DNA from 2 places in the Methylobacterium endophyticum genome. Region 2 is predicted to be linked to the other one. Evidence: predicted binding sites of a transcription regulator. Region 2 holds the regulator's gene; the other holds the start of a gene.

Region 1 (3,379 bases), 160 kb from region 2:
CCCTCGCGGCATGGCTGGCCAAGCCCCTGGCCATCGATCCGAAAAGCTTCTTCACCGTCGTTCAGAGCAACACCCTGGTGGCTCCCGAGATCGTCGCCACGCATATCCGCGAGGGGCTCGGCCTGACGGATGTCTGATCCGTCCTACAGCCAGCCCTTGAGCCGGAAATAGAGGACCGGCGCGAGGGCGCTGACGACGATGAGCGCGAGGCCGTAGGGATAGCCGTAGGCCCAGCTCAGCTCGGGCATGTTCTTGAAGTTCATGCCGTACATCGAGGCCACCAGCGTCGGCGGTATGCCCACCACCGAGACCACGGTGAGCACCCGGAAGGTGTTGTTCTGCTCGATGTTGATGAGGCCCAGCGCCGCGTCGAGCAGGAACTGGACGTTCTCCGAGAGACGCGTCTCGAACTCGTCGAGGGAGGCGATGTCGCGGCGGATGGTCTCGAAGCGCGCGTCCTCCTCGCTTTGGAGCAGGCCCTCGCACTCGCCCGCCACGTAGGGGATGATCCGCTCCAGTCCGAGCAGGCTCGCCCGGATCTTGCCGAGCGCCTTCCCGCGACGGCCGATGCTGCGCAGGATCCGGCGCAGCGCCACGTCCCGGCGGCGGGGCGAGGAGGGCGCGGAGGGGTCCTTGCGCTTGGCACCGACGTCGAAATCGAAGATGCGCGTCGAGAGCGTGTCGAGGTCGCCGCTCATCTCCTCCAGCGCGTCGGCGAGGCCGTCGACGAGCTGCTCCATCAGCAGCAGGAAGATCTGCGTGCTGGTCTCGGCGGGGCCGTCCGCGTCGGCGAGCCGCGTCTTCACGTCCTCGAAGGCGCGCAGCTCGTGGAAGCGGATGGTGACGAGGTGATCCTTGGTCAGCACGAATCCGAGCGGCCGGAGCTGCGAATCCGCCTGCTCGAAGGTGATCATCGGGGTCGAGAGCGAGAGCCCGTTCTTCAGGCGGCGCAGACGGCTCGAACTCTCGACCTCGCTCAGCGCCTTGCGCGACGGCACCCGGATGCCCGTCGTCTCCTCGACGAGGCGCGCCTCCTCGGGGGAAGGATCGTTGAGGTCGAGCCAGACCGTGCCGGCGGAGACCGTGGCGGGCGGGCCGCCCGCATGCGCGATGGCGCCCTCGGGGCCGTTAAGGCTCAGCATGCGTCGGTCCGCCTGAAGGGGTGCGGCAGTCTTGACTTGCGCGGCGAGCGCGCCTACCTCGCCCCCATCGCTGGCACTCATTAGTTGAGAGTGCTAACGACTGCCGCTGAGGCGCCTGTCGCAGGCGCATCAACGCCATCCAGAGAATCGAAGCAAGAGGGCAGATATGAAGTTCCGTCCGCTGCACGACCGGGTCGTCGTCCGTCGCATCGAAGGCGAGGAGAAGACCAAGGGCGGCATCATCATCCCGGATACGGCCAAGGAGAAGCCCCAGGAGGGCGAGGTCGTCGCCGTCGGCCCCGGCGCCCGCGACGAGAACGGTCGCGTCAACGCGCTCGACGTCAAGGCCGGCGACCGCGTGCTGTTCGGCAAGTGGTCCGGCACCGAGGTCAAGATCGACGGTCAGGACCTCCTGATCATGAAGGAATCCGACATCATGGGCGTCGTCGCCTGATCTCGGTTTTCCGTCTTTCTTCCAGGCTCTTGGAGGCGGCCGTTCCGGCTGCCTTGGGGCGTGTTTCCAACATTCGAGAGGACTAGCAGATGGCAGCGAAGGACGTACGTTTCGGCGCCGATGCCCGCGAGAAGATGCTGCGCGGCGTCGACATCCTGGCCGACGCGGTCAAGGTGACGCTCGGCCCCAAGGGCCGCAACGTCGTGATCGAGAAGAGCTTCGGCGCTCCCCGCATCACCAAGGACGGCGTCACCGTCGCCAAGGAGATCGAGCTCGCCGACAAGTTCGAGAACATGGGCGCCCAGATGGTGCGCGAAGTGGCCTCGAAGACCAACGACATCGCCGGTGACGGCACCACCACCGCCACCGTGCTCGCCCAGGCGATCGTCCGCGAGGGCGCCAAGTACGTCGCCGCCGGCATCAACCCGATGGACCTGAAGCGCGGCATCGACCTCGCCACGGCCGCCGCGGTGAAGGACATCATCGCCCGCGCCAAGAAGGTCGCCTCCTCCGACGAGGTCGCCCAGGTCGGCACGATCTCCGCCAACGGCGACAAGGAGATCGGCGAGATGATCGCCCACGCCATGCAGAAGGTGGGCAACGAGGGCGTCATCACCGTCGAGGAGGCCAAGACCGCCGAGACCGAGCTCGACGTCGTCGAGGGCATGCAGTTCGACCGCGGCTACCTCTCCCCGTACTTCATCACGAACGCGGAGAAGATGGTCGCCGAGCTCGAGGATCCCTACATCCTCATCCACGAGAAGAAGCTCTCCTCGCTCCAGGCGATGCTCCCGGTCCTCGAGGCCGTGGTGCAGACCGGCAAGCCGCTCGTCATCATCGCCGAGGACATCGAGGGCGAGGCGCTCGCCACCCTCGTCGTGAACAAGCTGCGCGGCGGCCTCAAGGTCGCGGCCGTGAAGGCTCCGGGCTTCGGCGACCGCCGCAAGGCGATGCTCGAGGACATCGCGATCCTCACCAAGGGCCAGATGATCGCCGAGGACCTCGGCATCAAGCTCGAGAACGTGACGCTCCCCATGCTCGGCCGCGCCAAGCGCGTGCGCATCGAGAAGGAGAACACCACGATCATCGACGGCACCGGCGAGAAGGCCGACATCGAGGCCCGCGTCGGCCAGATCAAGGCCCAGATCGAGGAGACCACCTCGGATTACGACCGTGAGAAGCTCCAGGAGCGTCTCGCCAAGCTCGCTGGCGGCGTCGCGGTGATCCGCGTCGGCGGCGCGACCGAGGTCGAGGTCAAGGAGAAGAAGGACCGCGTCGACGACGCCCTCAACGCCACCCGCGCGGCGGTCGAGGAAGGCATCGTCCCCGGCGGCGGCACGGCGCTCCTGCGCGCCAAGAAGGCCGTCTCCGCGCTGACCTCCGACATCCCGGACGTCCAGGCCGGCATCAAGATCGTGCTGAAGGCGCTTGAGGCCCCGATCCGCCAGATCGCCGAGAACGCCGGCGTCGAGGGCTCGATCGTGGTCGGCAAGATCACCGACAACACGGGCTCCGAGACCTTCGGCTTCAACGCCCAGACCGAAGAGTACGTGGACATGATCCAGGCCGGCATCGTCGACCCGGCCAAGGTCGTGCGCACCGCCCTTCAGGACGCCTCCTCGGTGGCCGGCCTCCTCGTCACCACCGAGGCCATGGTCGCCGACGCGCCGAAGAAGGACGCAGCCCCGGCCATGCCGGGCGGCGGCGGCATGGGCGGCATGGACTTCTAAGAGGTCCGACGCTCGTCGCGAGACGAACGGGGGTCGCCGAAAGGCGGCCCCTT
Region 2 (3,379 bases):
TGACGAAGGCGCGCGCCCGGTGCGAGAGTCCCTTGCCGGTCCGCCAATCGACGCCGTGCTTCTCCTCGGACGACATCTCTCCGAAGGTGCGATCGTGCCCGTCCGGCCGGAACATCGGATCGTAGCCGAATCCGGCGGTTCCGCGCGGCGCCACGAGGTCGCCGAAGACCCGGCCCTCGAAGAGTTCGGTGTGGCCGTCCGGCCAGGCGACGACCAGAGCCGAGACGAAATGCGCCCGCCGGCTCGTGGCGCCGCGCTTCTGCAACTCCGTCTCGATCCGGGCCATGGCGCCGGCAAAGTCCTTCGTCGGGCCAGCCCAGCGGGCGGAAAAAAGCCCCGGCGCGCCGTCGAGCGCATCGACGCAGAGGCCGGAATCGTCGGCGAAGGCCGGGAGGTTCGCGGCCGTGGCGGCGGCGAGCGCCTTGATCGCGGCGTTCTCGGAGAACATCGTGCCGGTCTCGTCGGGCTCGGGCAGGCCGAGCTCGCCGGCCGAGACCGCCGCGACCCCGAACGGCGCCAGCAACTCGCGCATCTCCACGAGCTTGCCGGCGTTGTGGGTCGCGATGACGACCTTGCCGGTGAGTTTGCGGCTCATGCGAGGGCCTGCTTCTGGAGGGCGACGAGCTGCTCGATGCCGCCGCGGGCGAGCCGCATCAGCTCCAGCAGCTCGGCCTCGGTGAAGGGCTTGCCCTCGGCGGTGCCCTGCACCTCCACGATGCCGCCCGTGCCGGTCATGACGAAGTTGGCGTCGGTCTCGGCGGCCGAGTCCTCGGCGTAGTCGAGATCGAGCACCGGCACGCCCTTGTAGATGCCGCAGGAGACCGCCGCGACATGGTCGCGCAGCGGATCGACCGAGATCATCGAGCGGCCGCGCATCCAGGCGAAGCACTCGTGCAGCGCCACCCAGGCGCCGGTGATCGAGGCGGTGCGGGTGCCCCCGTCCGCCTGGATCACGTCGCAATCGACGGTGATCTGGCGCTCGCCGATGGCCGGCAGGTTGGTGACGGCGCGCAAGCTACGGCCGATGAGCCGCTGGATCTCCTGGGTGCGGCCGGAGGGCTTGCCCGAGTTCACCTCGCGCCGGGTGCGCTCGTGCGTGGCGCGCGGCAGCATGGAATACTCGGCCGTCACCCAGCCCTTGCCGGAGCCGCGCAGCCAGTGCGGCCCGCGCTCCTCCAGGGAGGCCGTGCACAGCACCTTGGTGTTGCCGAAGCTGACGAGGCAGGAGCCTTCCGCGTAGCGCGCCACGGCGCGTTCCAGGGTCACGGGCCGGAGGGCGTCGCTCTCGCGATTCGAGGGTCGCATCGGTCTCTCCGGGCGATTTCGGGGTCCGCGCTCTTAAGCGGGGAGCCCGCTCCGGGCAAGGCGAAGGCGGGATGCGGCGATGCCGGGGATTGTCTGCCGGGCGGCGGATCGACACAATCGCCCGCCAGGATGACAGCGTGACCGAGACCCCCCGCCCCTTCCCGTTGCCGTCGCAGGCGCTGGCGGCGCTGAGCGAGCGCTCCCGAGAGATCTTTCGGCAGATCGTCGAGAGCTATCTCGCCAACGGCGAGCCGGTGGGCTCGCGCAATCTCGCGCGGCTGCTGCCCATGGGGCTGTCGCCGGCCTCGATCCGCAATGTGATGTCGGATCTGGAGCATTCCGGGCTGATCTTCGCGCCCCATACCTCGGCCGGGCGCCTGCCCACCGAGCAGGGCCTGCGCTTCTTCGTGGACGCGATGCTGGAGCTCGGTGATGTCGGCCGGGAGGAGCAGGAGCGGATCGAGGCGCAGATGCGCGCCGCCGCCTCCCGCCACACCTTCGATTCCGCCCTCGCGGAGGCGTCGAGCCTGCTGTCGGGCGTCTCGCGCGGGGCCGGGGTGGTGCTCACCACGAAGTCGAACGTGAACCTGAAGCATATCGAGTTCGTGCGCCTCGACGTCGACCGCGCCCTGGTGGTGCTCGTCTCCGACGACGGCTCGGTGGAGAACCGCCTCGTCGACCTGCCCCCCGGCCTGCCGGCAAGCGCGTTGCAGGAGGCCTCGAACTACCTCAACGCGCGCCTGCGCGGGCTCACCATCGGGGGCCTGCGCGCCGAGATCGAGGCCGGGCGCCAGGCGATGAAGCGTGAGCTCGACGCCCTCACCGAGCGGCTGGTGGATGCGGGGCTCGCCACCACCGTCGGCCCCTCGGACGCGCGCCAGCTCATCGTGCGAGGGCAGGCGAACCTGCTGGAGGACCTGCGCGCGGTGGAGGACCTCGAGCGCATCCGCCTGTTGTTCAACGATCTCGAGACGCAGAAGGACGTGATCGACCTGCTTGCCCGCGCCGAGGGCGCCGAGGGCGTGCGCATCTTCATCGGCTCGGAAAACAAGCTGTTTTCGCTCTCCGGCTCCTCGATGATCGCGGCGCCCTTCCGCGACGGCTCGCAGAAGATCGTCGGCGTCGTCGGCGTCATCGGCCCGACGCGGCTGAACTACGCCCGCATCGTGCCGATGGTCGACTACACCGCCCGCGTCGTCTCGCGGATGCTCGACGGCGGGCGGTCGTAGCGGCGGTCAGGCCGGGATCACGTCGATGATCTCGTAGGTGTCCGGGTCGATGATGAGGATGTCGTCCTCGACCAGGATGTAGCTGTATCCCCGGTAGGCCGGCACGATGCCGAGGATCGCCGCCGGCAGGGTATGCAGCACGATCGAGCGCGGGATCGCGGTGCCGACGCTCACGCGGAAGTTCACGTCGCGCACCCTGCCGACGCCCGAGCGCGTGATCGACTGGCGGAACTCCGTGCGCTGGCGGGTGTCGAGCCGCTGGGCCGCGCCGCGCGCCTCCCCCCGGCCCGCGCCGCCATGCGCCCCCGGACCGCCCTCGCGGCCGGGACCCTCGGCGCCCCGCTGGGCCCCGCCCTTCTCCTGAGCCGCGCCCTTCGCTCCTGGGCCGCTCTCCTGCGCGGCTCCGGCCTTGCCCGGCTGGGGGCCGGGCTGGCCGGGCTGCGCCTTGCCGGGCGCCGGCTCGCCGCGCTCGGGACCGGGGCCGCCCGCCCCCTTCATGCCGGGCTCGCCGCCCTTCATGCCGCCGGGCTCCGCGCCGCCGCCGCGCATGCCCCCGCCCTCGCCGCCGCGCATCCCGGCGCCGCCCTCGCCGCCGCCCTTCATGCCGCCGGCGCCCCCGCCCGGCCCCGCCGCGGGGCCCGCGCCGCCCGGTCCGGCGCCCGTGCCGGCGGGGCCGGCCGCGCCCTGGGCGAAGGCCGTGGTCGCGCCGGCGGCGATGATCGTGGCGGCGACGGTGTTGCGGAGTATGGTCCCGATGCTGCTCATGGCGTGGCCGTTTCCTCTGCCTGTCTGACGCCGTCTGGCGTCATTCTCCGGCCCGCAACGAGGAGCTACGGAAAACCGTT

What was found. Region 2 encodes HrcA, which represses chaperone genes, less so after heat shock. Its sites were predicted from a motif close to GTTAGCACTCNCNNNNNGNGAGTGCTAAC; they were not measured.
Region 1: groES (co-chaperone GroES) is a predicted target of HrcA. The motif match lies at 1,212-1,240, and genes of this name have one in related genera.

The regions. Positions count from the first base shown of each region.
Region 1 covers NZ_JBNHES010000002.1:257,546-260,924, forward strand. The annotation lists gene ACP56T_RS03725 (DUF6492 family protein) at 1-137, shown strand, start outside; gene ACP56T_RS03730 (magnesium transporter CorA family protein) at 144-1,142, opposite strand; gene groES (co-chaperone GroES) at 1,309-1,596, shown strand; gene groL (chaperonin GroEL) at 1,686-3,326, shown strand.
Region 2 covers NZ_JBNHES010000002.1:93,646-97,024, forward strand. The annotation lists gene rdgB (RdgB/HAM1 family non-canonical purine NTP pyrophosphatase) at 1-595, opposite strand, end outside; gene rph (ribonuclease PH) at 592-1,305, opposite strand; gene hrcA (heat-inducible transcriptional repressor HrcA) at 1,443-2,534, shown strand; gene ACP56T_RS02985 (DUF1236 domain-containing protein) at 2,541-3,299, opposite strand.